Regions from separate parts of the Streptomyces sp. NPDC051664 genome, predicted to be linked through region 3. Evidence: riboswitches for the same ligand, from Rfam matches in the RefSeq annotation. Region 3 holds a riboswitch; each other region holds the start of a gene.

Region 1 (10,037 bases), on a different contig from region 3:
GCGGATGTCGGCCCACAGGGGAGTGCCGGCGACACCCCGTGAGATGTCGGCGCCCTGTGCGGTCTCCGGGGGGCCGTCCGTGTAGAACGGTCCGAGCACCGCGGACGGTGTGGTCTCGGGGGTGCGCGAATTGGTGAGCAGGTCGACGATGCTGGAGACCCCGAGCGTGTCGGACAGCAGCACGAACTCCTGACGGGTGCTGGTGCAGATCTGCCCGGTGCGGGTCAGGAAGTCGACGGCGTGCTGCCACTCCGATTCGGTGACGTCGTTGCTCGTCACGAAGTGGTGCAGGTGCCGTACGAGGTCACCGAGCAGCTGCCCGACCCGCGGATCCGGTGCGTCGGCGAAGCTCGCCACCACCTGCTCGGTCAGGCGCTCCAGGTCCGCAGTCGCACCGCGTGCCGGGGGAGCCTGCACCGCGGGAGCTGCCGGACGGCGGCCCCGCCAGGCATCCTGCAGCAGGCTCTCGATGCCCTGGTACGTCAGCTCCCGGGGGTTCGGGTACGGCGTGGCGACGGCCAGCCGCGCGGCCTCCGGCAGATCCGCTTGCGCCATGCCCAGCCGGTCCAGCGAGGTGGGGCCTCCCACGGAGGCGATCAGGTCGAACACCCCGCTCGGGGCGTCCGCCACACCCAGTGCTTCGGCGATCCGGCTCATGACGTCCCTGGCCGCAGGGGCGTTGTAGGCCATGGCGTGCGGCAGGATCACCGCGTGTGTTTCGGCGTGCGGCAGGCCGAACGTACCGCCCAGTGTGTGGCACAGCTTGTGATGGAGTCCCATGCCGACGGAGGCCAGGCAGGTACCGGCCAGCCATGCGGCATGCAGAAGGTCGGCGCGTGCCGCGGTGTCGGACGGCTCGGCGACGAGCGCCGGCAGGGCGCGGGCGATCCTGCCGACCGCGTCGAGCGCCATGCCGTCGATCACCGGGTTCGCCTGCGGCGAGTACAAGGCCTCCACGGCGTGGGCGAGGGCGTTGACTCCGCTGGTGACCGACATGCCTACCGGCAGGTCACGGGTGAACTCGACGTCGTAGACGACGGTCTCGGGCAGAATCGCGGGCGAGGACTGGGTGACCTTGCGTCCGGCCTGCGTCTCGCCCAGCACGGGGGTGACCTCGGAGCCCGCGTATGTGGTGGGAAGGATCAGCTGCGGGAGATCGGTGCGCAGCGCCAGTGCTTTGGCGAGCCCTGTCGTGGAACCGCCGCCGACAGCCACCAGACAGTCGGCGGAGTGTTCCCGGAGCACGTCGAGCGCTCGCTCGGTCACCTCCACCGGGGTGTGCATCGCGGCACCGTCGAACTCCGCCACGGTGAGGTCCCCGAGGACGTCACGCACACGGGCGGCAGCCTTGGCCACCGCCGGGCCGGCCAGGAGCAGGACGCGGGAGCAGCCGAGCCGCTCGACTTCGTCGCGGACCTGACCGACCGTTCCCGTGCCGAAGATGACCCGCGAGGGGTGGGAGGTGTGGACGAAGTTCCTCATCGCTTTCCGCCTTCGCATGTGCCGTGGGTCCTTGGATGTCTGCCACCGAGTGTCGGGGCCGTGGACATCCCGTTTCCTGCACGTTTCGCGCGTATCTTCTGCCGGATTGGCGCGGCGCCATGGTCGTGAGAGGGGCCGCGGACGGGTTTGCGCCACATCGGAAGGCGGAGCAGTGCGCATGCGGTGGGGCAGGCCGGAGTGAATGCGGCGGCGCGGGGCGCGGAATCGAAGGTCAGCAAGCCCGACGGAAGGCAGCAGGGGTCGTGCCCAGCTTGGCGCGCATCACGCGGGTCAGGTGCTCCTGATGGGAGAAGCCGCAGTGGGCGGCCAGGTCGGCTATGGGCAGCGTTGTGGTGCGCAGCAGCCGACGTGCGTGGTCCAGCCGCAGTTGGAGCAGGAACTGGTGGGGTGACTTACCGGTGCTGGCTCTGAACTGCCTGCTGAACTGGCTCGCGCTCAGACCGGTGGCCGAGGCCAACTCGGCGACGGGCAGCGGCTCGGAGAGCCGTGTCTCCATCAACTCACGTGCGGACATGAGCTGTCGGCTCGTCAGACCTGATGACGCGCTGTCGCGGTCCATGGGCCGGCCGGCCGCGTGTGCCCGGGCGAGCTGAGCAGCGAGCGTGCCCACAAGGTGATCCACGTAGGTACGGGCGGAGGGCTCCCGGAGCCGCACGACGCCGTCCAGTGCCAGGACGAGTTGCTCGATCAGCGGATCGGAGCTGCCCAGCTCCTCGGCGAGTTCCACCGTCCCGCCCTCACCGTGCGCTTCCTGCAGGACCGAGTCGCTGAGATAGAGGTGGACGGTGTCGAGTCCCCCTTGGAGCTCCACGTCCAGCGCGCGGCCCGCGGGGTGGAGGAAGATCCCCCCGGCCGGAATCCGCTGGGCCCGCATCGACCGGCTGATGCGGCGCCGGACGGTCACCGGGCCGCCCAGGTGCAGGATCAGCAGGTGGGTGGGTGCAGCCTCGAATGTGGCGCGATACGGCTGTTCCCGCTGGGTGGAGACGTAGACGTGCTCCCATCCCAGTCCTGAGCTGGTCCGCTCCGGGCTGACCCCTGGCCGGCGCAGGATGCCAGTGGTGTCGAGGAGTCCCAGCTCAGGCATCGCTTCGCCCGAGGTTGAAAGTCCCATGCGATTCTCCCGTGCGGTCCGCGCCGTATTAGTTTTATTGAATGTTGGATCATTGTGATGTATTCCCTGCCGGGCCGCCAGGGCCTGCCCACTGATCCGGTCGGCCATCGGCGAGCGTTTGCCCGAGTCGCACAGGTTGCCGCCGCCGCGGCGGCCCCTTCCGACTTGAAACCCGACGTCAGCACCCCTGACACCTCTCGTGTGCTGAGCCGCGCGGGCAGGCCGGCGACGGCAACAGGTGAGGGGCGGGGCGGGCCCCCGCCCCTCACGGTCGACCTCCGGCCGGACCAGGCCGGCGCCTCGCGGATCGGTGCGCTGTCCTGGAGCGCTCCTACCGTTGCTCAGCAGCTCACAGGCTTCATCCAGGAGCATTCGAGGTCGGTGCGCCCGGACTGCTCATCCCTGGCAGCGGGCGCATCGGTCGAGGCACGGTCGGACCGGGCCGTACCTTGCGTCTGCTGTGCGCCCTCCACGCTGTAGCCGGCGAGCGCCGCTCCGACCGCATCCTCGATGTTCTTGACCGAGCTCGCGACGTAGTTGTTGCTGACGAAGCTGAAGACGAGCTTCCGGCCGTCGGCGTCCGTGACATAGCCGGAGAGCCCCGAGACGCCGGTCAGCGAGCCGGTCTTGCCGTGCAGATTGCCCGCAGCCGAGGTCCCGCACATGCGGGAGCGCAGCGTCCCGCCGGTCATCCGGTCGGACACGCAGGCGATCGGCAGGGCGTCGTACCACTCCTGGAACCACGGTTGATGGCGTGCGGCGACCAGCAGTTCGGTGAACTGCTCGGTGGACACCACGTCCATCCTCGACAGGCCGGAGCCGTCCATCTGACGCAGGTCAGCGGGGTCCAATCCGAGGGTACGCAGGTGGTCGGCGATCGCCGACAGCCCGGCCGACCAGGTGCCGCTGCCCTTCACCTCGTAACCGATGGTCTTGACCAGCACCTCGGCATGGTTGTTGTTGGACAGCTTCAGAAACGGCGTCAGAAGATCCTTCAGAGGCATCGACGGATGGGAGGCCAGTGTCGTGGCACCTTGCGGAACGGCCTCGCCCAGCACCGTCCCTCGGGTGACCTTCACTCCGTGTGCGGCCAGCGCGTCCGCGAAGACGGCGGTCGCATAGCCTGTGGGCTCCCAGACGCTGGTCCACGACGTGGCGGGTGCGCTCTCGACGGGGATCTTCCCGCTGACCACGATGGTGTTGCTGCCGTGCATGCGATCGACGGTGATCGTACGACTCTCACCGGCGGCGACCGTGGTGGCACGGTTGTCGATGCGGACGTAGTCGTTGGACGGGGTGACTTTCACCGCGGGCGCTGCACCGGGCGCGGAGCCCGGGGTCACCGAGAGGAGCACGGTGCCCGCGTCGTAGTCGGTGTCCGGGGCCACCGTCAGTGGAGAGATCTGCGACGAGTAGTAGGCGGACTCGTCGTCGGCCGCCCAGGACGCGCCCAGCCGGTTGCTGTCGAACCGGGTGTCGTCAGCGACCAGTCGGCCGGTGATCCGGCGGATCCCGGATGCGGCGACCGTGGCGGCCAGCCGGTCGTAGTCCTCGGCCAGCATCGTGGGGTCGCCGGTGCCGCGAAGATACAGGTCGCCCCGGACCACGGACCCGTGGCGGGAGCCGTCCGCGAGTACATCGGTGCTGAACCGGTAGTCGGGGCCGAGCAGCGCCATGGCCGCGGTCGACGTCAGAAGCTTGGTACTGGATGCGGGCACCAGGCGGCCGTCGCCGTTGCGTTGATAGAGCGTCTGCCCGGTTTCGGCGTCCCTGACGACGACTCCGGCCTGGGCGCCGTTCAGCCGTGTGTCGCTGAGAATCTGGTCAAGGGTCTGCGACAGGCCGGGCGCCGGGGCGTCGGCCCCGGCCGGGGCTCCTGAGGTGGCGGTGAGTGCCAGGCTCGCGGCGACGGCCCAGAGCAACGCCCGATGGCGGAATCTTCGGTGAATCGTTGGCATGCGCATGGAAAGAGATGATCAGGCATCCGGATCCTAGGCGGAAGGCCTACGTCGTTCGGATCCGGGGGCAACCGGGTCGGGGTGCAAAGGGGAGGCAGCTGGACCGGAGCCCTACTCCTGTCCGCAACCGGTACAGCTGCCCGTTCATGCAGTGAACAGGGTGGATCTGGAGGGAATCTGATGAGGATTCAGGGGGCATTGACTGATTCGACCGTCCCGGAATGCACCCTGCCCCCGCTCCGTCGCAACGTACCTGATGCGCGACGGAATTTATGCCGGGCCGAATCGATTACGAGGGCCGCGCAATGTGGGAACACAGCAGGCGTCAAGGGGTAGCGAGCTCATTCCGACTTACGGGGCGTGATTCAACACGGCGTCTCCTGTGATGAATCGATCGAGTTGGACAGGATTATGGGTGGAAGGAGTCGAGTGGTGGAATGTGCGTCTCTCGACTCCGTGGCACTTCCCCTTCTTCCAGCGATCTCTGTATCAACGCAGGGCGGCAAGTGGGGGGTTACCGTATTGCTTCCGGGGCGGGCGTGCGCACACCGCTGGTTTCGACGCGCAGGATCAGGATGGTTCGCATGAGCAGCCGAGGCGTCGACTGTCATCAAGAGCTGTCCCGCAACGCCGAGCAGAGGTCTCGCTGCATTGCTGCGGCCTGCCGTGTGACCGATTCCTGATTCCTCCGCGAAGCGGACGGGCCCAAGGGGTACTCGTCCGAAGAGGATGAAGAGAGGGATCTTGCGAAGCTCGCCCGCTTTGTTGAGAAGCTGAAGAAGATCGATTCAGCAGCCTTCGAAGGCTACGTCGGGTTCATCCGGCCGGAGCCCCTCGACATCCCTTAGCGATGGCGATCACGATGCGCCTCGTCCGGACGCCCGGTATGCAGCAAGCCGGTGGGCCGGGCGATGCTTCGCGGCGAGAGCGACACGGAGATCAGCCCCCGGCCCTCCATCGCCGGCACGCCGCTTGCGCTTCCGGACGGCCCCGGTGGGCGGGCAGGGCGTTTGCGCACCGTGACGGCCATGCCGAAGGCGTGCGGCACCTCCTGCGCCCATCGGGACCGTCGTTCGTGTGAGCCTGCGCGACCTGGCCGGAGTGCGGCCGCCTGTGCGCCGCAGCCGGTGGAGATGCGTGACGCGCTGTCGCCTCCCGCGGGGGGACGTCCGCCCCGACGAGGCGAAGGCATCGCTCGGCCGCCCGCCAATGTCTCGAATGTCCCAATTTTGGCAATAGAGATAAATTGCTCTCTTTGCTGGCGAATGCATGACTCGCACAGGCCGAGGTCCTGCCTGTCGGGCAAATCGCCCTTTTCGGACTAAGTGGCGAGAGTCACTTTCCGGGACCGCGGACGCGACGGCGTACCGCTCGGTTCCCTTCTGCGCGAAGGAATTTGGCTTCGCGGGCGGGCATGGATTGCCGATAATTCCCCGACTCGATCTTGTAAATGAATTGTGATCGAAAAGTGGGGGCTTGTTCAGGTCGGAGTTTCTCGCTTACGGTCACCGTCAATCCGGATGGAACGCCGAATCCTGCCGCCGTCCGGGAATCCGACCACTCACGTACGGCAGGAGCGGGGGACCCAGGTAAGCAGCCGATCCGGTATCCGGAACGGCTAGGGGTGAAGCCGTATTCCCATACGGCCAGGCAACTCCAGCCTGAACCCGACAGCTCACCTCGTAGGCGCCGGAGAGGAACGCATCATGCCCGCAACGGGTAACCACCGTCGTCGTAAGTCCGGTTCGCTGACTCGCGGCTTCATCGCCGTGGGCGCGGGCGGAGCCGCTCTCGCACTTCCTGTGATCGGTGCGACCGCTGCCTCGGCAGCGCCGGCGCAGTCCGTCGCCACCGTCGCAAAGACTGTGGCGCCTGCTGCGGCCCCTGCCAAGGGAATTTCCGCCGCGAAGGCTACGCCCTCCGTCTATTCCGTGATAGCCGGTGACACCCTTTACAAGATCGCCACTGGGCATTCCGTGACTGGCGGCTGGCAGCAGCTGTACCAGGACAATCGCGAGGTCATCGGAGCCAACCCCGCTCTGATCAGCCCGGGCATGAAGCTGACCCTCGGTGCCAAGGCCGAGACCGCGGCTGTCGAGTCCAAGCCGGCCGCGAGCAGTGCCACTCCCGCCGCCGTGAAGCCCGCGACGTACACGAACGACCTCGACGGCTGGATCAAGGAGTCGCTGGCCGTCATGGCGCAGCACGGCATCCCCGGCAGCTACGACGGCATCCACCGCAACATCATGCGCGAGTCCTCGGGCAATCCCAAGGCCATCAACAACTGGGACTCGAACGCCGCCAAGGGCACGCCGTCCAAGGGGCTCCTGCAGGTCATCGACCCCACGTTCAAGGCCTACCACGTGCCCGGCACGTCGATGGACCCCTACGACCCGGTCGCCAACATCACGGCCGCGTGCAACTATGCCGCCGCCAAGTACGGTTCGATCGACAACGTGTTCGGGGCGTACTGACGCCCGGTTGCGTTGATGCCGGTTCAGGAGTGACGGGTGGCGAGGTCCGAGGGGGCCTCGCCACCCGTTCCTGTCTCTGCCCGATGGATGCACACGCGACCGCCGCGATCAGCGGCGCGCGGGCGACCATCAGAAGTCGATCCGCATGACGGCCCGCCTGAGTGTGGGCCTGCTCACCTCGACGAACCCTGCGTCGGCGAAAACGTCACGGCTGCCGACGTGGAGTTCGCCCCAGGTGATTTCCACCCCTGGCCGCGTGATCATCGGGTAGCCCTCGATCGCGCGGGCCCCGCGGTCGCGCGCGAAGCCGATCGTGGCGCGCGCGAGTGCGTACGTGATGCCGCGCAGACGGAAGCCCTTGCGGGTGACGAAACAGGTCACGGCCCAGACGCTGTCGTCGGTCCTGTCCTCCTGCCGTCCGGTCCAGGGGACGCGGGCGCGGAGCAGGCGGGGGTAGGACGTCCGGGGCTCGATCGCGCACCATCCGACCGGCTCGTCGTCCAGATAGGCGACGAGACCGCTTGTCGAAGGAGCACCGGCATTTCCGCAACCGGTCTGCTCACGCAGGCGCTCGGCACGTTCGGCCAGGGGGACCGAACCCCACTGGGAGCCCCTGATCTTGAAGCGCTGGCACTGGCACATGGACGGATAGTCCGTGGTGCCGAAGATCGTCTGCAGGTCGTCCCACGATGCTTCGTCGGCGGGGACGATAGCGAGCTGGTCATCCGAGATCGGCTGGGCCATGCCTGACATCATCACCACCCCGCCGCTACCGGAACCGGCCTGTCCGAGAGTGTCGGTTTCATCGTGGCGGGTCCTCTCCGACGAGCCCGTCGATGGATTCGCGGATGAGGTCGGCGTGTCCGACATGGCGTGCGTACTCCTCGATGAGGTCGATCAGCAGACGCCGGAGACTGGGTGACTGCCCGCGGGAGTTGGTGAACGCCGCGAGGTGTCCGACGCCATGCTCGGCCAGCGCCTGCCGGACGTTGGCGCGGGAGCGGACCGCAGTGTCCTGCCAGAGCGCCATGAGCTGCTCGGGGGTGTCCCCGGCGGCCGAGGACCACTCCCAGTCGGGATCGGCGTCCCAGTCCACCGTGTCCCACGGGGGAGCCGGCTCCCGCCCGAGCAGCTTCTGGGACAAGACGTCGTCCTCCACGAGGGCCAGGTGCTTGAGCAGCCCGCCCAGGCTGATCTTCGAGGCGGCGGCCGTCGTCCGCAGACCGGCCGCGTCCAGGCCCGCGCACTTCCACGCCAGCGTCCTGCGCTGGCGTTCCAGGGAACCCACCAGGGTGTCGATCTCGTTGCCCGCGACCGGTGGTTCCTCGAGCAACGGCTCGTTGTTCTCGCTCATGGTGGGCAGGCTACGGTCCATTCCGGTCGATCTGCTTCCGGAATATGGGGAGTTGTTGTCGGAGCGCGAGGAGTCCCGATCGAATCCGTCCGAGCACCTCACGGGGCTACTGCATCGGCCGCGGATTCCAGCTTCCTCGCCTGATGTTCGCGACCCGTCATCGGACCCTGCTGCATGAGTCGGTGCTCGGTGCTCGGCTGCGGTCGAGCGGCACCGAGCCGGGACCGGCCCGCTGTGCGCTGACGCACGGCGTGGTGTGTCCGGGGCGTGCCGTGAGCGGGCGCAAGTTACCCGCAGGTATGTAGTGACTTGACACGCAAACGGCAGTAGAACCAGTTTCACTCCGTCGAGAGTGAGGCGTGTCACATGAGTGACTCTACCATGCATGATATAGGCCCCAAGGGCGTTTCGCGGCGAAGATTCATCACAGGAACTGGTTCTATTTTAGGAGCCGTGGCCCTCGCGGGTCACAGCACCCCGGCCCAGGCCGGGGTCGGCTCCGCAGCCGCTCCGATCGACTCCGGGGCCCATGTCCCGGCCCTCGTGATCGGCACCGGATACGGCGGATCCGTCGCCGCTCTGCGTCTCGCCCAGTCGGGCGTCGACGTGCACATGATCGAAATGGGCATGGCCTGGGACACCGCCGGCCCGGACGGCAAGATCTTCTCCAACACGACATCCCCGGACAGCCGGTCGTACTGGCTCCGCACCAGGACCAAGCAGCCCCTCAGCAACTTCCTCGGCTTCCCCATCGACAAGGACGTCACCCGCAGCACCGGAATCCTCGACGCCGAGGAGTTCAGCGGGATCACGGTCTACCAGGGCCGCGGCGTCGGCGGCGGCTCGCTGGTCAACGGTGGCATGGCCGTCACCCCCAAGCGCGAGAACTTCGGAGCCGTACTCCCGTCGGTGGACGCCGACGAGATGTACGGCATCTACTACCCGCGCGCCAATGCCGGCCTCGGGGTCGGCACCATCGATCCCGTCTGGTTCGAGACCGCCGCGTGCTACCAGTACGCCAGGGTCGGGCGTAAGCACGCCCAGCGTGCCGGCTTCCCGTTCGTCTTCGTGCCCACGGTGTACGACTGGGACTACATGAAGCAGGAAGAGGCCGGAACCGTTCCCAGGTCGGCGCTGGCCGGCGAGATCCTGTACGGCAACAACTACGGCAAGAAATCGCTGCAGAAGACGTACATCGACCGGATCAGGGCCACCGGCCGGGTCGTCATCTCGCCGCTGCACAAGGTCACTTCGGTCGCACCGGCGACAGGCGGCGGCTACACGGTCGTCATCGACCAGATCGACACCGGCGGTGCCACCACGGCAACCAAGACGGTGACCGCGGACCGGGTGTTCTTCGCGGCCGGCAGCGTGGGCACCAGCAAGCTGCTGGTCAAGCTGAAGGCCACCGGCGCGCTCCCCGTCCTGAACAACGAGATCGGCAAAGGGTGGGGCGACAACGGCAACGTCATGTGCGGCCGGGCCAACCACCTGTGGGACCCGACCGGCAGCCTCCAGGCTTCCATTCCCACGGGCGGTATCGACAACTGGGCCGCCGGTGGTGCGTTCGCCGAGGTCGCCCCGCTGCCCACCGGTATCGAGACGTTCGCATCGTTCTACCTGTCCATCACCAA
Region 2 (10,037 bases), on a different contig from region 3:
TATGCCACCCGGGTCGCCCCGGCGAAGGGCATTTCGTCGATCGGCGCGACGCGGACCGGTGCACCGGGGTGCGGCGCGTGGATCATCAGGCCGCCGCCGATGTACAGGCCGACATGGCTGACGCCGGAGTAGAAGAACACCAGGTCGCCCGGGGCGAGTTCGGAGCGGGAGATCCGCTGTCCGGCGTTGATCTGCGTGTACGTGGTGCGCGGGAGCGAGACGCCGGCGGAGCGCCAGGCGGCCTGGGTCAGCCCGGAGCAGTCGAACGAGGTCGGACCGGTCGCGCCCCAGACGTACGGCTTGCCCAGCGCCCCGTAGGCGAACGCGACGGCCTCCGCGGCGCGGGCGTTGGGGGCGGCCTGCGCGGCACCGGCGCGGCGGTTGCTGCGATCGGCGTGGCCGGCGGCGGAGCGTGCAGTGTCCCACTGCTGGTACGCGGCGCGCTGCGCGGGCGACAGGGTGTCCAGGAGCCGCTGGGCGTCGGCCAGTTTGGCCCTGACCGTCGTGCGGTGCTTCTTCAGTTCGGCCTGGCGGGTGCCCAGTGCCGCCAGTTCCTCCTTCGCCTCGGCGCGCAGCTGGGCGATCTCGGTGACCTGCCGCTGCACCTTGGAGACCTCGGTGGCCTGTCGGTCAGCGATCCGGTCCACGTACGAGGCCCGTTGCAGGTACTCGTCGGGGTCGGAGGAGAGCGCCAGCTGTACGGCGGGGTCGATGCCTCCGGTGCGGTACTGCGCGGCGGCGAGCGAACCGAGTGCGTTGCGGGAGGCGTTGAGGCGTTCGGTCCTGCGGGCGGCCTCGTCGCGCAGCGCGCCCAGGGACTTGACGGTGGCGGTCGCCTTCTCCTTCGCGCCGTTGTACTGCTCGGTGGCGACCTCCGCCTCGTGGTACAGCCGGTCCACCTTGGCCTTGACCTGGGCGGGGGTGAGCTGCGGATCGGCGTGTGCGGCGCCCGGCAGGGCGGCAGCGGTTGCGGCCCCGGCGAACGCGAGGGTGGCTGCGGTGCGGGCAGCAGAGCCGGTACACGGGCGCTGCTTGGGTTTCCGATGCGCTGCCACGGGGGCGGGGCTCCTTGCTGTCGACTGCCCGTCGGGGCCTACCGGCGGGCCCGCGGAGGTCCGGCGGCGACGCCGGCAGGGGGAGCCGCGCGCCGCCGGACTCTTCGGCGGGGTGACCGGGCCGCCGCCCGGGTGCGGAGCGCCGGTGAAGCCGGTCACCTGGATAGGGACGCTAAACCCGGGGCACGAGGAAGAGTCGTAATGACGGCTATTGCCCGAATTTGGCGCGGCGATGTCATCAAGTGATCGGAGAAAACGCACCAAAGTCAGGCAATTGGTGCAGATATAAGTGAAACACCAAGGAGCCCCCACCTCGCCGGAGAGCGGTGCTATGGCCCCGGCTAGGCTGCGGCCCCATGGACGTACTCATCAATGTCTTCGTCGCGCTGCACATCATCGGTATCGCCGCACTCCTGGGCGGCTTCCTGACCCAGATGAAGGCGATGGGGGCGGGCACGGCCCGCTTCGTCCCGGCGATGCTGCACGGTGCGCTGACCATGCTGGTCACCGGTATCGCACTGGTCGGGCTCAACCAGGCGGACGACCAGCCGGTCAACAACATCAAGATCGGTGTGAAGCTGGCGGTCCTGGTCGTGATCCTCGCGCTGGTGTACGTCAAGCGGGACGAGGAGAAGGTCGAGAAGGGCGCCTTCGCGGCGGTCGGCGGGCTGACGGTCGCCAACATCTTCATCGCGACACTCTGGACCTGAGCCGACCGCTGCCGCCCGGGCCGGTCCCTGTCCTTCATGGCGCGAGCCCCCGCCGGATCCTTCCGGCGGGGGCTCGTTGCTGTCCGGGGCCGCGGCTACGCGGGCCGCACGCTGCCGTAGATCGGCATGTAGTAGATCGACTCCTCGCGGACGTTCGCGCCCGGCTTCGGAGCGTGGATCATCATGCCGTCGCCCTTGTAGATGCCGACGTGGCTGATGTCGTCGTAGAAGAAGACGAGGTCGCCCGGCTGCAGATCCGCCGTCGCGATCCGTGTGCCGATCTCCACCTGGTCCCAGGTGGTACGGGGGATGTCGACGCCTGCCGCCTTCCAGGCGGCCTGGGTCAGCCCCGAGCAGTCGTAAGACGACGGACCCGTCGCGCCCCAGACGTACGGCTTGCCCAACTGGGCGCGGGCGAAGGTGAGGACCTTGTCGGCCTTCGTGGTGGCGCTGCTGTCCGATCCGGTCGCCGTTCCCGTATCGCCGCCCGTTCCGGCCTGCTTCGCGGCCTCCTCGGCCTTGCGGTCCGCCTCGGCCTTGGCGGCTGCCTGCTGACGGGCCAGCTCCTCGGCCTTGCGCTTGGCCTCCGCTTCCTTCTTGCGCTCCAGCGCCGCGAGCCGCGCCTTCTCCTCGGCCGTCAGCTTCGACAGCATCGCGCGGGCCTCGCCCAGCTTCTTCTGGACGTTCTCCTTGCTGGTCCGCAGCGTGGCCTGCGACTCGGTGAGCGTCTCCAGGCTCTTCGTCGCCTCGGCGCGCTTCTTCGACGCCGCGGCCTGCTGCGTACGGAAGTCCGTGACCGCCTTCTGCTGCCGGCCCGCCATCCGTGCCATCAGCTGGTTCTGGTCGAAGTACGACTGCGGGTCGTCGGCCAGGAAGAAGGTGGCGCTCGGTGCGATGGAGCCGGTGCGGTACTGCGCCGCCGCGTAGTTTCCGAGCGTCCTGCGCGCATCGTTCAGCTTGTCGGCACGCTTTGCGACTTCGTCCAGCAGCGCGTCGACCTTGCCCCGCTGTGCGGCGGAGGCCTCCTTCGCCTGGTTGTACTGCTGGGTCGCGGTGCCCGCCTGCCGGTAGAGGTCGTCGACCTTCTTCTGTACGTCCTCGATGCTGGGCTTCGGCGAGGCCGGGGCGGCCGTGGCGCTCTGCGTGGAGAGCAGGGTCACACCCGCCAGGGCGGCCGTCGTGAGCCCGACGGCGGGCGTGGTGGAGCGCACCCGGGTGCGCGGTTTGCGATGCGACGCCAAGGCCGGCATCTCCTTCCGTGGACCGCCTACCGGGTTAGCTGTCGGGTTCGGGCGGAACGGAAGGCTGCCCTACGGTCCGGATGTGTAGATATGGACCGATTCACCCCGGTGATGCGTGTGGGTCCCCGGCTCCGAACTTCCGCGAGGGCAGCCCGGATTCGGCGCGGGAGCCCGCTCGGCGTGGTTCGCCTCAGGGGGTACGGGCCGCCCGACCGAGCACGCTAGCCAACCCGTGGTGCTGCTGTGAAGGTTGATGTTCGATATGCCCGATACATTTTCGTGACCTTGGCGACGGGGATGGGGATGCGGGCCGGGCGACCCCTCCTCCCTTACGCGGTGTGGCTGTGCGCTCTCCGTATGTGCCCGTGCGCCGGGTGCGGTTCGCCATGCGGCCGCACGGTGTCGGTGCGGCGGCCTAGACTCGTCAAGCGATGAGCAGCCTCTTTGACGACAGCTTCCTGGCCGGCCTCCAGCACTCGGAGGAAGAGCCCCCGCCGCCCCCCGAGGACTCCGCACCCGAAGCGGTGCCGGAGAACCTCTTCGCGGGCGTGTTCGACGTGCCCCCGCCGCCCAGGGACGCGTACTACCGGGACGGCGCCCACCGCCCCGTCATCGACGCTGCCGCCCTGCTCGACGGGTTGAACACCGAGCAGCGCGCCGCCGTCGTGCACGCTGGGTCGCCGCTGCTCATCGTCGCCGGGGCCGGCTCCGGCAAGACCCGGGTGCTCACCCACCGCATCGCCCATCTGCTGGCCGAGCGCGGGGTGCACCCCGGCCAGATCCTGGCGATCACCTTCACCAACAAGGCCGCGGGCGAGATGAAGGAGCGCGTCGAGCAGCTCGTCGGACCGCGCGCCAACGCCATGTGGGTCATGACGTTCCACAGCGCCTGCGTACGGATCCTGCGCCGCGAGTCGAAGAAGCTCGGCTTCACCTCGTCGTTCTCGATCTACGACGCCGCCGACTCCAAGCGGCTGATGGCCCTGGTCTGCCGCGATCTGGACCTCGATCCGAAGCGCTTCCCGCCGAAGTCGTTCACGGCGAAGGTCTCGAACCTGAAGAACGAGCTGATCGACGAGGAGACCTTCGCCGGGCAGGCCGCGGACGGCTTCGAGAAGACGCTCGCCCAGGCCTACGCGATGTACCAGTCCCGGCTGCGCGAGGCCAACGCACTGGACTTCGACGACATCATCATGACGACGGTCCACCTGCTCCAGGCGTTCCCCGATGTCGCCGAGCACTACCGCCGCCGCTTCCGGCACGTCCTCGTCGACGAGTACCAGGACACCAACCACGCGCAGTACACGCTCGTACGCGAACTGGTGGGCCCGGCCGGACCGGCCGACGCCCCCGCCGAGCTGTGCGTCGTGGGTGACGCGGACCAGTCGATCTACGCCTTCCGCGGTGCGACCATCCGCAACATCCTCCAGTTCGAGGAGGACTACCCGAACGCGACAACGATCCTGCTGGAGCAGAACTACCGCTCCACGCAGACGATCCTCTCCGCGGCCAACGCGGTCATCGAACGCAACGAGAGCCGCCGCCCCAAGAACCTCTGGACGAACGCGGGCGAGGGCGCCCGGATCACCGGCTATGTCGCCGACACCGAGCACGACGAGGCGCAGTTCGTCGCCGACGAGATCGACCGGCTGACCGACGCGGGCGACGCCAAGGCGGGCGATGTCGCCATCTTCTACCGGACGAACGCACAGTCCCGTGTCTTCGAAGAGATCTTCATCCGCGTCGGCCTGCCCTACAAGGTCGTCGGCGGCGTGCGCTTCTACGAGCGCAAGGAGGTCCGGGACATCCTGGCCTACCTCCGGGTCCTCGCCAACCCCGAGGACACCGTCCCGCTGCGCCGCATTCTGAACGTGCCGAAGCGCGGCATCGGCGACCGCGCCGAGGCGATGATCGACGCCCTGTCGCTGCGCGAGAAGATCACGTTCCCGCAGGCGCTGCGCCGCGTCGACGAGGCGTACGGCATGGCGGCCCGCTCGGCCAACGCCGTCAAGCGGTTCAACACGCTGATGGAGGAGCTGCGCACGATCGTCGAGTCGGGCGCGGGCCCCGCCGTGGTGCTGGAGGCGGTCCTGGAGCGGACCGGCTATCTCGCGGAACTCCAGGCGTCCACCGACCCGCAGGACGAGACCCGCATCGAGAACCTGCAGGAACTCGCCGCCGTCGCGCTAGAGTTCGAGCAGGAACGGGGGGAGTCCGACGCAGGGGAAGGCGCGAGTGCGGGCACGCTCGCCGAATTCCTGGAGAAGGTCGCGCTCGTGGCCGACTCCGACCAGATCCCCGACGAGGACACGGACGGCTCCGGCGTCATCACGCTGATGACACTGCACACCGCGAAGGGTCTCGAATTCCCGGTGGTGTTCCTGACCGGCATGGAGGACGGCGTCTTCCCGCACATGCGCGCGCTGGGACAGGTCAAGGAGCTGGAGGAGGAGCGGCGCCTCGCCTACGTCGGGATCACCCGGGCCCGTGAGCGGCTCTATCTGACCCGGGCGGCGATGCGCAGTGCGTGGGGGCAGCCCTCGTACAACCCGCCGTCGCGGTTCCTCGAGGAGATTCCGGACCGGCATCTGCAGTGGAAGCGGACCGGACCGATGGCGGCCCCGGCCGGACCGACGTCGGGGATCACGTCGTCGCTGTCCTCCTCGCGCTCGCGCTCGGGCCCCTCGGGTTTCGCGACCCGGCGCACCTCGGACAAGCCGACGATCACGCTGGTGGTCGGGGACCGGGTCACGCACGACCAGTTCGGGCTCGGCACGGTGACGGCGGTCGAGGGGATCGGCGACCAGGCGAAGGCGACGGTCGACTTCGGGGACGAACGGCCGAAGAAACTGCTGCTGCGATACGCGCCGGTGGAGAAGCTCTAGGACGCCCCTGGGGCACTGGCGGCGGTGGTGGCGGGCGCGGGGTGCCTGCCACCGGGAGGGCGCCTGCCGCCTCTCGCCGTGGATCCTTGCGGCTGCTCAGGTCGGGTCGAGGCCGTGGCTGCGGAGCCAGGGCAGCGGGTCTATGGCCGCGCCGCCACCGGGCCGGACCTCGAAGTGCAGGTGCGGGCCAGTGGAGTTCCCGGAGTTTCCGGAGAACGCGATGACCTCACCGGCCTTGACCGGGCCCGAGCGGATCTTGGTGCTGCTGAGGTGGCAGTACCAGGTCTCGGTGCCGTCGGCCATGGTGACGATGGCCATGTTCCCGTACGCACTGTTCCACTGGGTGCGTACGGTGCCGTCCGTCGCGGCCATCACCGGAGTGCCGTACGAGACGGGGAAGTCGATGCCTGTGTGCACGGACATCCAGTTGACGCCGGCCTGGCCGAAGTAGGCGCTGAGGCCGTGCTGTGCGACCGGCAGGAGGAACTTGGGCCGCAGAGCCTCCTTGCGCGCGGCCTCCTCCTCCCGCTTCTTCTTCTCGGCCGCCTGCCGCTCCTTCAGGTCGATGCGCTCCTGGGTACGGCTGGCGCGGTCGGCGAAGTTCTCCGCGTCGGCGCTGAGGTTGGCGAGCTGGGTGTCCAGCTTGTTGTTGGCGGCGACCGGCTTGACGGTGCCGGGATCGGCGGCCGCCATCGACGTCGTGTCGTCCTTCTCCTCGCCGCTGCCGAGCCCGCCGACGGAGGCGGCGGCGATACCGGCGACGCTCATCACGCAGGCGGAGGGAACGGCGACGGTGAGGAGTGCGGAACGCTTCGCGGGGGAGCGGCGCCGACTGCGGCTGCCGCCACGGGTGCTGGGGCGGCTTACGGGACGGGGGACGTCGCCGTCGCTGCGGCCCGCCGCGCGGTCCGTGTCGAGGCCGTCGCTGTCCTCGCGGTCAGCGTCGCTGTCGTCGACGATGCCGGTGGCGCCGGGCAGGTCCGTGTCGGGCAGGCTGAACTCGGCGGTGCGGTAGGGCTCGTACGGATCGTAGGAGCCTTGGTCCGCGTACGACTCGTACGACTCATGCGCCTCGTACGGCTCCTGGGCGCCGCGGGCGGTCTGTTCGGGTTCGTACGACTCCTGCGCGGTATGCGCAGTTTGCTGATCGTGCTCGGGCGCGGCGCCGGTGTTCCAGGCGGTGGCGTCGTACGCGCCGGTGTCGTAGGTGGCTGTCCCGGCTGTCGCCCACTGGCCGTCCTGATACCAGCCGTTGGTGTTCCACTGGCCCGACGAATCCGGGGCGCCGCCCTGTGCGGGAATGCCGCCGGCGTCCGGCATCCAGGTCGCGGTGGTGGCGTACTGCTGCGGCTGCTGGGTCCCGTATGCGGCATAGGGGTCGTAGGCGGCGGTCTGATGCGCGCCGGCGTCCCACTGACTTGCGTCGTACTGGCCGTTGTATCCGGCCTGTCCGGCGTCGTAACCGCCGTCGTAACCACCGTTGTGGCCGGTGGTGTCGTACGTGCCGTCGTAGCTGCCCGGGAGGGAGCCGAAGAGCGGGTCGTTGTCGAAGCTGCCCGTGGAGTGGCTGTCGTAACCGACATACCCGGCGTGGGGGTGCTGGTCGTTCACCAACTTCTCTCTCGCCTCGGCAGCAGGACCTGGGGTCTGGGTCCGGTGGGGGATCCCAGGGGGAAAGCAGTGGCCGCGACTGTACCCGTCGGTATGCGACGCCGACAATCTTCGTCAGGTTTTGGCCGCTCAGGAAACGGGCAATCGGCCGCCTTTCGACGGACTGTGCACAGAGCTTTGGCTCTATGTTCGAAACGCGTTCTATTTATGGGCCCGTCCCGGCGGCCCGGAGTGCCCGTGGGCGACTCTCATCGCGGCGTGGCGGCCTTGCGCGGTGAGGATTCCGGTCCTTCTCAGGCCACTGACGCGGTACCCACAAGTCCGGGGGCCGCTTCCGGGGACTCGAGCGCCTGGCGGATCCCGGCGGCGACCGCCGGGTGGACCGGCAGTGCGAGATGGCCGATCCCGCTGACGCGTACGTTCTGGGCATCGAGATCCGGATGGTCGATGCAGGCCGCCTCGGCCGGGACGATCACTTGGTCCAGCTCGCTCCAGAAACTCACGAACCGGGTCCGGCAGCCGGGCGCAGGCCGGCGCAGCTCCTCGATCGGGGCGGAACCGCTGCGCATCTGGCGCACGATCGGGTGCGCACTGGCCATCGGGGCGACGGCCGTGCCGCCGTGCGGGGTGCCGAGAGTGACCAGGGTGCGGACCCGTCGGTCACCGCCGAGTCGCTGCACGTAATAACGGGCTATCAGGCCACCGAGGCTGTGCCCGACGATGTCGACCTCATGGTGCCCGGTGCGGCCGCAGATCTCCTCGACGTGCCGGCCGAGCAGCTCGGCGGCCGTACGGATGTCGCAGGTCAGCGGCGAGTAGTTGAGGGACTCCAGATGGTGCCAGCCGTGCCGGGTGAGGGAGCGGCGCAGCAGGACGAAGACGGAGCGGTTGTCGATGAACCCGTGGAGCAGGACGACGGGCGGCCGGTCGGGGCTTTCGACGGGAAGGACCGGGGTACCGGCCGGTGCGGTGGACGGCTCGAAGGGCGGTTCGGACGGGCGTGCGGGGTCCCGTCGCTCGCTGGTGATGCCCGCGGGGTAGAGGAGGACATGCCCGGCGAGCACGATCAGCTCCAGTGCGGTGGCCCTCAGCAGCGCCGATGACAGCCAGGTGCGGCGCAGGCACGGCTCGCGCAGCATCGATGGAAGGAAAGGCAGGACCTTCATGACCCTCATGGCCGACCTCCTGCTCGGCGCACGGGGAGGCGGCTCCGGTCCCCGTATGCCCTCATGGGCGCCGTGGCAGAGGTGTGGGCGGGGGCTGGTCGGGCCCCTGGTGCCGTACCGCCGTGCCGTGCGGCTGGCGGCGCGGTGGTACGGCGGCCTCGTAGCGGCTCCCCTGGCGTCCGTCCCGCGCGGCGGGTGTGCCGTGATGCGGGAACGGAGCCTGGCGAACATGTCCCAGGTGTGATTTCCCCCTCCCGGTCCACCGCGAAACGGCGGGTTGCGGGATGCTGTCGATAACGTTCGTTCACATCCCTGGCCCTTTCAGGCACGGGAGACGCATGTGGAGGCAGTGATGGGTGTGACCGGTCCGATCCGTGTGGTGGTGGCCAAGCCGGGCCTCGACGGCCATGACCGCGGCGCCAAGGTGATCGCGCGGGCACTGCGCGACGCCGGTATGGAGGTCATCTACACCGGGCTCCACCAGACGCCCGAGCAGATCGTGGACACCGCGATCCAGGAGGACGCCGACGCGATCGGCCTCTCGATCCTCTCCGGCGCGCACAACACGCTCTTCGCCAAGGTGATCCAGCTGCTCAAGGAGCGCGACGCGGAGGACATCAAGGTGTTCGGCGGCGGCATCATTCCGGAGGCGGACATCGCGCCGCTGAAGGAACAGGGCGTCGCGGCGATCTTCACCCCGGGAGCGACGACGGCATCGATCGTCGACTGGGTGAATGCGAACGTCCGCCAGCCCGCAGAAGCCTGACCCCGGCCGAGGGCGGTCCAGGCCCGTCCCGGCCGGGTCGACGCCCGCCCCCCGGCCCGCCTGTCGCGTCTCCCGCGGCACGCGGTCCGGCGGCCCTGTGTCCCTGGGGAGAAGTTCGGGGCCCGCGCGCCCCGCGCAAACCTGCCGCCCTCCCGTCCGCACCGGCCCACCAGGGCTGCCTACGCCCTCTCCACCCCCAGCTCCGCATCCATCGCCGCGCGCAGCCGCAGCGTGGAGACGAGGCGCCGGAATGCCTCCGACCAGTAGCCGGCCGCGCCCGGTGACGCGTCTTCCGGCTCGGCCGGGGTGGTCGTGAGGACCTCCAGGCGGTCGGCCTCCGCCGGGTTCAGGCAGCGCTCGGCCAGCCCCATGACGCCGCTGAAGCTCCATGGGTAACTACCGGCGTCGCGGGCGATGTCGAGCGCGTCGACGACCGATCTGCCGAGCGGCTCCGCCCAGGGGACCGGGCAGACGCCCAGGAGCTGGAACGCCTCCGACAGGCCGTGCGCGGCGACGAAGTCGGCCACCCATGCGGCCCGTTCCGTACCGGTCAGCGTGGTGAGGAGCTTCGACCGCTCGGCGAGCGACGCCGTACCGGGCCCG
Region 3 (10,037 bases):
GCCAGCCCCCGTATCGCAGCCTTCGCCCTACCGGCCCCTTTCTCACCCTCCGTCAGCAGACGTACCACCAGCACCAGGGCGGCCCCCAGGGTCGCCATGTACGCCGTATAGAAGTTGGCGACCCAGACCACCGCGACGAGCAGCGGAGCCACCATGCGGTGGCGCCCCGTCCGGGCCCACTCACCGACCAGACAGAGCAGCGGCAGGGCGATCAGACCGTCCAGCCACATCGGGTTGTACGACGCCTCGGCGACCGACCAGCCGCACAACGCGTACGAGCTGCCGAGCACCCCGGCCACCCACCAGCGCCCGCCCCGCAGTGTCAGCAGCAGGAATGCCATCGCTGCCGCAGCGGATGCCATCTTCACCACGGTGACCACGTACACCGCGAGGTCGATGCGGTCCCGGGGGAAGACCCCGACGAGCAGCGCGAACGGGCTGGTCAGGTAGGTACCGAGATCCGGCAGGAAGCTGGTGCCGTACCCGGACGACCAGTTCAGGAACAGGTCGCCGTCGCCGCGCCCGTGCAGCAGGTCCCAGAGCCGGGTGTGGAACGGCACGAACTGATTGCCGAGATCATTGACGCTCCGGCTGTGCGGCCCGAACGGAAAGCTGCGGGCCCTGGCGTCGCCCGAGCACACGGTGGCCGTGGTGATCAATGCGGCGAGCATGGCCGCGGCCGTGCGGGGACGGAAAGTCGGCATACGGACGAATATCGCAGCCGTGAAAGTGATAAGCGGTACGGAACCGTCATTCAATAGTTCAATTCACCTGATGGTTGCTCATTGTCCATGTCCGGCCTGCATGTCTGACGCACCGACAGGGTGAGATGCTCCTGTGCTGATCTCGTTGGTAGTGCCTTGTTTCAACGAGGAGGAGATCCTCGAACGCTTCCATGCGCGTGCCACGGACGAAATGAGCCGGCTGGGGCATGATTTCCGGGTCGTCTACGTCGACGACGGCAGCGCGGACCGCACGCTGCCGATCCTGGAGGAGCTGGCCGCAGCCGACCCACGGATCCGCTACCTCTCCTTCAGCCGCAACTTCGGCAAGGAAGCCGCCATGCTCGCCGGCCTCCAGCACGCCGACGGCGATGCGGTCGTCATCATGGACGCGGACCTCCAGCACCCGCCCGAGCTCGTCGGCCGCATGCTGGAGGAGCACGCCCACGGCTACGACCAGGTGATCGCCCGCCGCAACCGCAAGGGCGACCGTGTCACCCGCACCCTCGGCGCCCGCGCCTACTACTCGCTGATCAACCGCCTGGTGGACGTGGAGCTGGTCGACGGGGTCGGTGACTTCCGGCTGCTGTCCCGGCGTACCGTCGACGCCGTCCTCGAACTCACCGAGTACAACCGTTTCTCCAAGGGCCTGTTCGCCTGGGTCGGATTCCGGACGACGACCTTCGGATACGAGAATGCGGTCCGTGAGAAGGGCAGCTCCGCCTGGACGATCGGGAAGCTTCTCAACTACGGGCTCGACGGGCTGCTCTCCTTCAACAACAAGCCGCTGCGCGCCGCCCTGTACCTGGGGATGGTGCTGATGTCCGTCGCCTTCGCCTACGCCGCCTGGATCGTCGGCGTCGCCCTGGTGAAGGGAGTGGACACGCCTGGCTACGTCACGCTGATCGTCGTGGTGACGGCCCTCGCCGGGGTCCAGATGGTGATAGTGGGCGTGGTCGGTGAGTATGTCGGCCGCATCTATTACGAGGTGAAGCGGCGCCCGCACTTCTTGGTGAAGGCATCCAATACCGGCGTACCGAATCAGCAGCGGCCGCGGGAGTTCGTACGCCGATGACGGTCACGGCCCAGATGACCCGCTTCGCCCTCGTCGGTGTCGTGAACACCGGTACGTACTACGGCTGCTACCTGGCCCTGCTGACCGTGCTGCCGTACCTGGCCGCGCATGTGATCGCGTTCACGTTGAGCATGACCGGCTCGTTCCTGCTGAACTCGTACTTCACGTACCGGACCCGGCCCACCTGGCGGAAGTTCCTGCTCTTCCCGCTCACCAACGCCGCCAACTTCGTCATCACGACCGGCGGTGTCTGGCTGCTGGTCGACCGTGCCGGCTTCAGCAGCCGCTACGCACCGCTGGTCGCGGCGGTGGCGGCCATCCCGATCACCTTTGTGGTCTCCCGCGCGATCATGCTGCGGCCGGACGCGAGGCCGAAAGCGGTCGAACGCGCGCGCTGACCACGCCGGATTCGGCCCACATCCCCAACTCCTTCCGAATCGTTGGTCGAACCAGTGGCCCGGATCACGCCCACTGCCTAACATCGATCACCGCAAGGTCTTGTGCACCACCGCACAATCTCTCCCCGGGAGGCTCCTTTGCACCGCCGCCGTCGCACCGCGCTCGTCGTCTCCGCCGCCATGCTCGTCGCGGCGCCGCTGCTCTCCGCCTGCGGGAACCAGGCCCACCCAGGTGCCGCAGCCGTGGTCGGAGGGGACCGGATCGAGGTGTCCACCGTGCAGGCCCAGGTGGCGGAGGTACGCACCGCGCAGCGCGGGTCCGACCAGTCCGTCCAGCTCATCAACAAGTCGGGGCAGCTCGGCCGGGCCAAGCTGCACGGGCTGATCTTCGACCGGATCCTGGACAAGGCCGCCGCGGACGCGGACGTGACGGTCAGCCGCAAGGAGATCCAGGAGATGCGGCAGTCGGCGGCCACCCAGTCCGGGGGAGAGGCGCAGCTGCGGACGATGATGCTCCAGCAGAGCTGGGTCGCCCCGGACCAGATCGAGGCCGTCCTGCGCGAGCAGGTCCAGCTGACGAAGCTGGCCCAGGCCCTCGGCGCCGACCTGCAGCAGCCCGTCGGGCAGAAGGCCGTCGGCGACGCACTCACTGCGGCGTCGAAGTCGCTGCACATCGACGTCAACCCGCGCTTCGGCACCTGGGACGACAAGCAGACCCAGCTCGCCAACTACAAGGCCCCGTGGATCACCCAGGTCACCAAGCCCGCCCAGCAGGAAGCCGCAGCAGGCGCTTAGGAGGTGTCCGGTCGGTCAGGCCGGGCTCGCGTGCGCCGGCGCGCACTCCTCCAGGGCCTTGAGGGCCAGGGGGACCCCTGCGGCGTTGTCGTCGGTCTTCCCCGGGTTCTCGGCTTCGCTCGAGCAGGGGAGACCCCATCCGCTCGGCGTGGGCTCCCTCCTCGGCCTTGCGGCTGCACGCACCACGGTGACATCAGCCGCTCCGCGGCGGGCCGCTCCCTGATCCGGCCTGACCGACCGGACGCCCCCTGGGTAGGTTGGTGGGGTGAACGCTGAAGATCCCGGTCGTATCGTCCTGCTCACCGCCAGCCACCGGGTCGCGCCCGGGCTGCTGTCCTGGCCGGCCTGGCAGACGCTGCACGCCGCCGACCGGGTGCTCTGCGCCGAGCAGGACCACCCCCAGCTGCCGTATCTGCGCGAGGCGGGCGTCACCGTCGAACACACCGCGCCCACCGCGCAGGAGCTCGTCGACGCCTGCGCGGGCGGCCGGACCGTCGTGGTCGTCACCGGCGGCGAGGGCAACCAGCCGCTGACGGACGGGCTGGCCCGGCTCGCCGGATCGGGCCGGGTGCAGATGCCGAACCTGGAGCTGCTGCCCGGCTCGTACGACCTGCCGGGCGCCCGCCTCCTCGATCTCGTCCAGGTCATGGACCGGATCAGGGCCGAGTGCCCCTGGACGTCGCAGAAGACCCACCAGGGGCTCGCCAAGTACGCCATCGAGGAGGCGTACGAACTGGTCGAGGCGATCGAGGACGGCGACCGCGACGAGCTGCGCGAGGAACTCGGGGACGTACTCCTTCAGGTCGTCCTCCACGCCAGGATCGCGGAGGACGACGAGGACCAGCCGTTCTCCGTCGACGATGTCGCGGCCACCCTCGTCGAGAAGCTGATCCACCGCCATCCGCATGTCTTCGGCGACGAGACCGCCGAGACCCCGGAGGACGTGCACGCGCACTGGCTGCGCACCAAGGCCATCGAGAAGCAGCGCGACTCGGTCACCGACGGGGTGCCGCTCGGCCAGCCCGGCCTGGCGCTGGCGGCGAAACTGGCCGGCCGGGTCCGTACCGCCGGACTCGATGTGGCGCTCCCCGCGGGGGGCGGCATCGGGTACGAGCTCCTCGCCCTCGCCGTACGCGCGGAACAGGACGGCACCGACCCCGAGGCGGCACTGCGCGCCGCCGGCCGCGCCTACCGGGACGCGATCCTCGCGGCGGAGACCAACGGATAACGTCAGGGGGTGAACGACAGCCCCGCCGACACCCCTGCCGACGCTCCTGCGGACGCCCCCGAACTCTTCACATGGGAGTTCGCCACCGACCCGTACCCGGCCTACGCCTGGCTGCGCGAGAACAGCCCCGTGCACCGCACCGAGCTGCCCAGCGGGGTCGAGGCATGGCTGGTGACGCGGTACGTGGACGCCCGGCAGGCCCTCGCCGACACCCGGCTCTCCAAGAACCCGGCGCACCACGACGAACCGGCGCACGCCAAGGGGAAGACCGGCATCCCGGGCGAGCGCAAGGCGGAGCTGATGACGCATCTGCTGAACATCGACCCGCCCGACCACACACGGCTGCGCCGCCTCGTCTCGAAGGCGTTCACGCCGCGCCGGGTCGCGGAGTTCGCGCCGCGCGTGCAGGAGCTGACGGACCGCCTCATCGACAACTTCATCGAGGTGGGGAGTGCGGACCTCATCCATGACTTCGCGTTCCCGCTCCCCATCTACGCGATCTGCGACCTGCTCGGCGTTCCGCGCGAGGACCAGGACGACTTCCGGGACTGGGCGGGCATGATGATCCGCCACGGCGGCGGGCCGCGTGGCGGGGTGGCGCGGTCGGTGAAGAAGATGCGCGGCTATCTCGCCGAACTGATCCACCGGAAGCGGGAGAACCCCGGGGACGATCTGATCTCGGGGCTGATCCGGGCCAGCGACCACGGCGAGCACCTCACCGAGAACGAGGCCGCCGCCATGGCCTTCATCCTCCTCTTCGCCGGCTTCGAGACGACGGTCAACCTCATCGGCAACGGGGTGTACGCCCTGCTGCGCAACCCCGAGCAGCGGGAGCGGCTGCAGCGTTCGCTCGACGCGGGGGAGACGGGGCTGCTGGAGACCGGCATCGAGGAACTGCTGCGGTACGACGGCCCGGTGGAGCTGGCGACCTGGCGGTTCGCCACCGAACCGCTGGTGCTCGGCGGGCAGCGGATCGCGGCGGGCGACCCCGTACTGGTGGTGCTCGCCGCCGCGGACCGGGATCCGGAACGGTTCGCCGACCCCGACACGCTCGACCTCTCCCGGCGTGACAATCAGCACCTCGGCTACGGTCACGGCATCCACTACTGCCTGGGGGCGCCGCTCGCCCGGCTGGAGGGACAGGCCGCGCTGGCCACGCTCCTGAGGCGCCTCCCGGACCTGCGCCTTGCGGTGGAACCTACCGATTTGCGGTGGCGCGGGGGGCTCATCATGCGCGGACTGCGCACTCTTCCCGTGGAGTTCCATCCCGGACATTGCTCCGGTGAAGGTGACGCTCTGTCAACTCCGTGACTTTCACGTGATCTGTACTGCATCGACTTGTGACAAGCGTTCGACTGCCGCTACGTTCACCGTTCGACTCACCAGTCACTTGTCAGTCACACGGAAGGCAACCCCATGGGCTCCGCGAACGGCAGACACCGTCGCCCTCGTCAGGCACCCGCCATCGTCGTCGCCGCAGGCGTCACCGGCTCTGCCATCGCCATCCCGCTGCTCGGCGCGGCCGGTGCGCACGCGGCCGACGCCACGACCTGGGACCGGGTCGCCGAGTGCGAGAGCGGCGGCATGTGGAGTGCCGACCTCGGCAACGGCTTCTACGGCGGTCTCCAGTTCTCGCAGGACACCTGGAAGTCGTACGGCGGCGAGGCGTACGCCTCGCGTGCCGACCTCGCCAGCCGCTCGCAGCAGATAGCGGTCGCCGAGAAGGTCCTCGACGACCAGGGGCCACGGGCGTGGCCCAGCTGCGCGGTGATCTCCGGGCTCACGGTGGACGGGACGCTGCCGGGTGTCGACCCGGGAAGCCTGCTGTCGGCCGACCCGACGGAGAGTGCGGACCCGTCCGACGAGGCGTCGGACGAGGCGAGCGCCACGGGCGGATCGAAGTCGTCGTCCGCCAAGTCGTCGGAGAAGTCGTCCGGCGAGACGTCGGGTCGGACGTCGGGCCAGGCATCGAGCGAGCCGTCGGCCGATGTGCCGGATACGTCGGGTTCAACCGACTCGTCCCGCTCGCCCGGTTCTTCCGGCAGCGAGACGGGCGGTAAGCATCGTGGCGCGCCGGCCCCCGAGGTGAGCCAGGGCATGGGACCGGGCGGTGACCGAGACTCGGGCCGCCATGCTTCCCGCGGTAACAGCGACGGGCGCGACACGCGCGACTCGGCCGCCGACGGCACATACACCGTTCGGCCGGGCGACAACCTCTGGGCGATTGCTGATGCACAGAAGGTTCATGGCGGATGGCCGGCGCTCTACGAGGCCAACAAGAGTGCTGTCGGCGACGACCCGGATCTCATTCTTCCTGGCCAGAGCCTCGATCTCGGTGTGAAGGCGGAGTGAGACCGGTCTGATCAACGGCTTAAATCACCCCAGAAATCGGGGTAGTTCAGAGGCCTATGTCCACTTATGCGTAAGTGAGACATGGGTCTCTTTGCGTTAATCGGCGTGTCTCGTCTGCCAGGCCTGTCCGCATTGCCCCCCACCTGCGAAAACGATGAACGGCCGGACGTGGGTAGGGGATGATTGTCAGTTATGTCCGTCTTTGAATGTGGGGGTTGCGTGCGTTTACGGTCGGAACCGCTCGCACCGCGGGCCCCGTCGACCGTCACGCCGAATCCTGCCGTCGGTCGAAGGGAACAGACGCGTAAAGCGCCGTAGGCAGGAGCGGGGGACCCAGGTAAGCGCCGGGCCCGATGGTCGAAAGACCGTCAGGACCGGCTTGGGGTGAAGTCGCACGCTAGGACATGCGACCGGGCAACTCACTTGGCCCGAACCCGACAGCTCACCTCGTAGGCGTCGGTGAGGAGAAGTTGCATGCTGCTGAACAGCAAGGGCAAGCACCGTCGCCCGTCCAAGGCCGTCCGTGTGGCCACGCTCGCCGGTGTCGCCGGTGCCGCCATCGCCGTTCCCCTGATGGGTGCCACGGGCGCCTCCGCCGCCTCCGTCGCCACGTGGGACGCCGTCGCCCAGTGCGAGTCCGGTGGTAACTGGTCCATCAACACCGGCAACGGCTACTACGGCGGCCTGCAGTTCTCGCAGTCCAGCTGGGCTGCCGCCGGCGGCACGCAGTACGCCCCGCGGGCCGACCTGGCCACCAAGGCCCAGCAGATCGCCATCGCCGAGAAGCTCCTCGACATGCAGGGTCCGGGTGCCTGGGGCTGCGCCGGCGCCGGCAACCTGACCAACGACGGTGTCGACCCGGGCGTCGACACCGGCTCCGCCGCCGCGAAGCCGGCCGCACCGAAGCCGGCCGAGCACACCGAGGCCCCCACCGCCTCCCGCTCGGACCGCGGCACCGCCCCCGAGGCCGCGAAGACCGTCACCACGCCGACCGGACAGAAGGTCGCGAAGGGTGACGGCGAGTACAAGGTGAAGGCCGGTGACTCGCTCAGCAAGATCGCCGAGGCGCACAAGGTGAAGGGCGGCTGGCACCAGCTGTTCAAGCTGAACAAGAACATCGTCAAGGACGCCGACCTGATCTTCCCGGGTCAGCAGCTCCACCTGACGAAGTAGTACGAGCCTCAGCAGAAAAGCTCTCTCCTCCCTGAGCACCTCGACCCGGCGCGGATTCCCCCGTACGCGCCGGGTCGGGGTTTCTGCGCTCACCGTTCGACTGTTGTGGTTACTGATCAGTAGATTTCTGAATTTTGCCCGTCTACGGGTGCCCTTGGGTCCTTTTTCGTCCCAGGAGACGGGCGGTCGCCGAACGCAGTGGGCCAAGGCGGTTAGGCTCTTGGCGCAAGGCCAAAGCGACCCTGCACAACCAGCGTCATATCCCAGAAGGAGATGCCTCGTGCCGTCCATCGACGTCGTCGTAGCCCGGGAAATCCTCGACTCCCGCGGAAACCCCACGGTCGAGGTCGAGGTTGGCCTCGACGACGGCAGCACCGGCCGTGCTGCCGTTCCGTCCGGCGCCTCCACCGGTGCGTTCGAGGCCATTGAGCTTCGCGACGGTGACCCCAACCGTTACCACGGCAAGGGCGTCGAGAAGGCCGTCCTCGCCGTGATCGAGCAGATCGGCCCGGAGCTCGTCGGCTACGACGCGACCGAGCAGCGGCTGATCGACCAGGCGATGTTCGACCTGGACGCCACCGAGAACAAGGGCTCGCTCGGCGCCAACGCCATCCTCGGCGTCTCGCTGGCCGTCGCGCACGCCGCCTCCGAGGCCTCGGACCTGCCGCTGTTCCGCTACCTCGGTGGCCCGAACGCGCACCTGCTGCCCGTCCCGATGATGAACATCCTCAACGGTGGGTCGCACGCCGACTCCAACGTGGACATCCAGGAGTTCATGATCGCCCCGATCGGCGCGGAGTCCTTCTCCGAGGCCCTGCGCTGGGGCGCCGAGGTCTACCACACGCTGAAGAAGGTCCTGAAGACGAAGGGCCTGTCGACCGGTCTCGGCGACGAGGGCGGCTTCGCGCCGAACCTGGAGTCGAACCGCGCCGCCCTGGACCTCATCCTCGAGGCCATCAAGGAGGCCGGTTACGCCCCGGGCAAGGACATCGCGCTCGCGCTCGACGTCGCCGCCTCGGAGTTCTACAAGGACGGCAAGTACGAGTTCGAGGGCAAGTCCCGCTCGGCCGCCGAGATGACCGAGTACTACGAGGAGCTCGTCTCCGCGTACCCGCTGGTCTCCATCGAGGACCCGCTGTACGAGGACGACTGGGCCGGCTGGAACGTCATCACCCAGAAGCTCGGCGCCAAGGTGCAGATCGTCGGCGACGACCTGTTCGTCACCAACCCGGAGCGTCTGGCCCGTGGCATCGAGGAGGGCTCCGCCAACGCCCTGCTCGTCAAGGTCAACCAGATCGGTTCGCTGACCGAGACCCTGGATGCCGTCGAGCTGGCCCAGCGCAACGGCTTCAAGTGCATGATGTCCCACCGCTCCGGTGAGACCGAGGACGTCACCATCGCCGACCTCGCCGTCGCGGTGAACTGCGGTCAGATCAAGACCGGCGCCCCGGCCCGCTCGGACCGCGTCGCCAAGTACAACCAGCTGCTGCGCATCGAGGAGATCCTCGACGACGCGGCGGTGTACGCGGGCCGCTCCGCGTTCCCGCGCTTCAAGGGCTGATCGCAGGCCCGTCACGGGTCAAAGGCACCGGCCTCCGTCCGTCCCCGCACTCGGTCCCGTACCGTGTGCGGGGACGGACGTGCGTAGTGGGGAGGCGGAGACATGGCCGCGAAGGACCGGGACCGGTTCTCCACCGCGACCCGGCTGCGGCTGCTCGGAGAGCAGACCGCCGCCCGCGTCTACCGGTCCCAGAACCGCCGTCAGGCCCGCCGCTCCCGGCTCACCGGCCGGGCCGCTTTCCTCGCCCTTGTCGTCTGCTCCCTGGTGGTGGCGCTCGCGTACCCGATGCGGCAGTACGTGTCGCAGCGCGACGAGATCGCCGACCAGGAGCGGCTGGCGCAGGAGGCGGAGGCGCGGACCGAGGAGCTCCGCGACGAGAAGGCGCGCCTCCAGGACGACGCGTACATCCGGCGGCTGGCCCGGGAGCATCTGCACTACGTCCTCCCCGGAGAGACCGGTTACATCGTGGTCGACCCGGACGCGGCCAAGGAGCGCAGCGGAGGGTCGGAGGAGACCGATCGGCCGTGGCACTCGAACCTGTGGGACGGCGTGGACTCCGCCGACCGCTACTGACCTCTTCTCCTTTTCTCCTGATCCTCTGCGGAACCGCAGTTCAAGCATCCCGAGTAGAACCAAGGCAGGCATGGAAACGCCCCCTCCCCAGACCGAATCCACCACGCCCACCGAGGCGGACATCGCCGCGTTCCAGCAGCAGCTCGGCCGCCCGCCGCGC

Evidence for each region. Region 3 has a riboswitch for cyclic di-AMP ahead of ACIA8E_RS19560 (transglycosylase family protein). Riboswitches for the same ligand answer to the same signal wherever they lie in the genome.
Region 1: linked by a shared signal. The riboswitch ahead of ACIA8E_RS25170 (transglycosylase SLT domain-containing protein) and the one ahead of ACIA8E_RS19560 (transglycosylase family protein) in region 3 are both predicted to bind cyclic di-AMP.
Region 2: linked by a shared signal. The riboswitch ahead of ACIA8E_RS16455 (NlpC/P60 family protein) and the one ahead of ACIA8E_RS19560 (transglycosylase family protein) in region 3 are both predicted to bind cyclic di-AMP.

Annotation. Positions count from the first base shown of each region.
Region 1 is NZ_JBITCU010000014.1:101,399-111,435, reverse strand. It holds gene ACIA8E_RS25185 (maleylacetate reductase and hydroxyquinol 1,2-dioxygenase domain-containing protein) at 1-1,482, opposite strand, end outside; gene ACIA8E_RS25180 (helix-turn-helix domain-containing protein) at 1,715-2,617, opposite strand; gene dacB (D-alanyl-D-alanine carboxypeptidase/D-alanyl-D-alanine-endopeptidase) at 2,959-4,581, opposite strand; cyclic di-AMP (ydaO/yuaA leader) riboswitch at 6,092-6,277, shown strand; gene ACIA8E_RS25170 (transglycosylase SLT domain-containing protein) at 6,282-7,049, shown strand; gene ACIA8E_RS25165 (GNAT family N-acetyltransferase) at 7,179-7,793, opposite strand; gene ACIA8E_RS25160 (DinB family protein) at 7,852-8,403, opposite strand; gene ACIA8E_RS25155 (GMC oxidoreductase) at 8,770-10,037, shown strand, end outside.
Region 2 is NZ_JBITCU010000007.1:231,786-241,822, forward strand. It holds gene ACIA8E_RS16445 (NlpC/P60 family protein) at 1-1,055, opposite strand, end outside; gene ACIA8E_RS16450 (hypothetical protein) at 1,412-1,765, shown strand; gene ACIA8E_RS16455 (NlpC/P60 family protein) at 1,861-3,015, opposite strand; cyclic di-AMP (ydaO/yuaA leader) riboswitch at 3,014-3,180, opposite strand; gene pcrA (DNA helicase PcrA) at 3,438-5,891, shown strand; gene ACIA8E_RS16465 (M23 family metallopeptidase) at 5,988-7,502, opposite strand; gene ACIA8E_RS16470 (esterase/lipase family protein) at 7,796-8,668, opposite strand; gene ACIA8E_RS16475 (cobalamin B12-binding domain-containing protein) at 9,021-9,434, shown strand; gene ACIA8E_RS16480 (DUF5691 domain-containing protein) at 9,614-10,037, opposite strand, start outside.
Region 3 is NZ_JBITCU010000009.1:245,096-255,132, forward strand. It holds gene ACIA8E_RS19525 (YfhO family protein) at 1-704, opposite strand, end outside; gene ACIA8E_RS19530 (glycosyltransferase family 2 protein) at 838-1,797, shown strand; gene ACIA8E_RS19535 (GtrA family protein) at 1,794-2,195, shown strand; gene ACIA8E_RS19540 (SurA N-terminal domain-containing protein) at 2,334-2,990, shown strand; gene ACIA8E_RS19545 (nucleoside triphosphate pyrophosphohydrolase) at 3,256-4,218, shown strand; gene ACIA8E_RS19550 (cytochrome P450) at 4,228-5,529, shown strand; gene ACIA8E_RS19555 (transglycosylase family protein) at 5,635-6,570, shown strand; cyclic di-AMP (ydaO/yuaA leader) riboswitch at 6,871-7,041, shown strand; gene ACIA8E_RS19560 (transglycosylase family protein) at 7,045-7,743, shown strand; gene eno (phosphopyruvate hydratase) at 8,024-9,304, shown strand; gene ACIA8E_RS19570 (septum formation initiator family protein) at 9,407-9,877, shown strand; gene ACIA8E_RS19575 (DUF501 domain-containing protein) at 9,948-10,037, shown strand, end outside.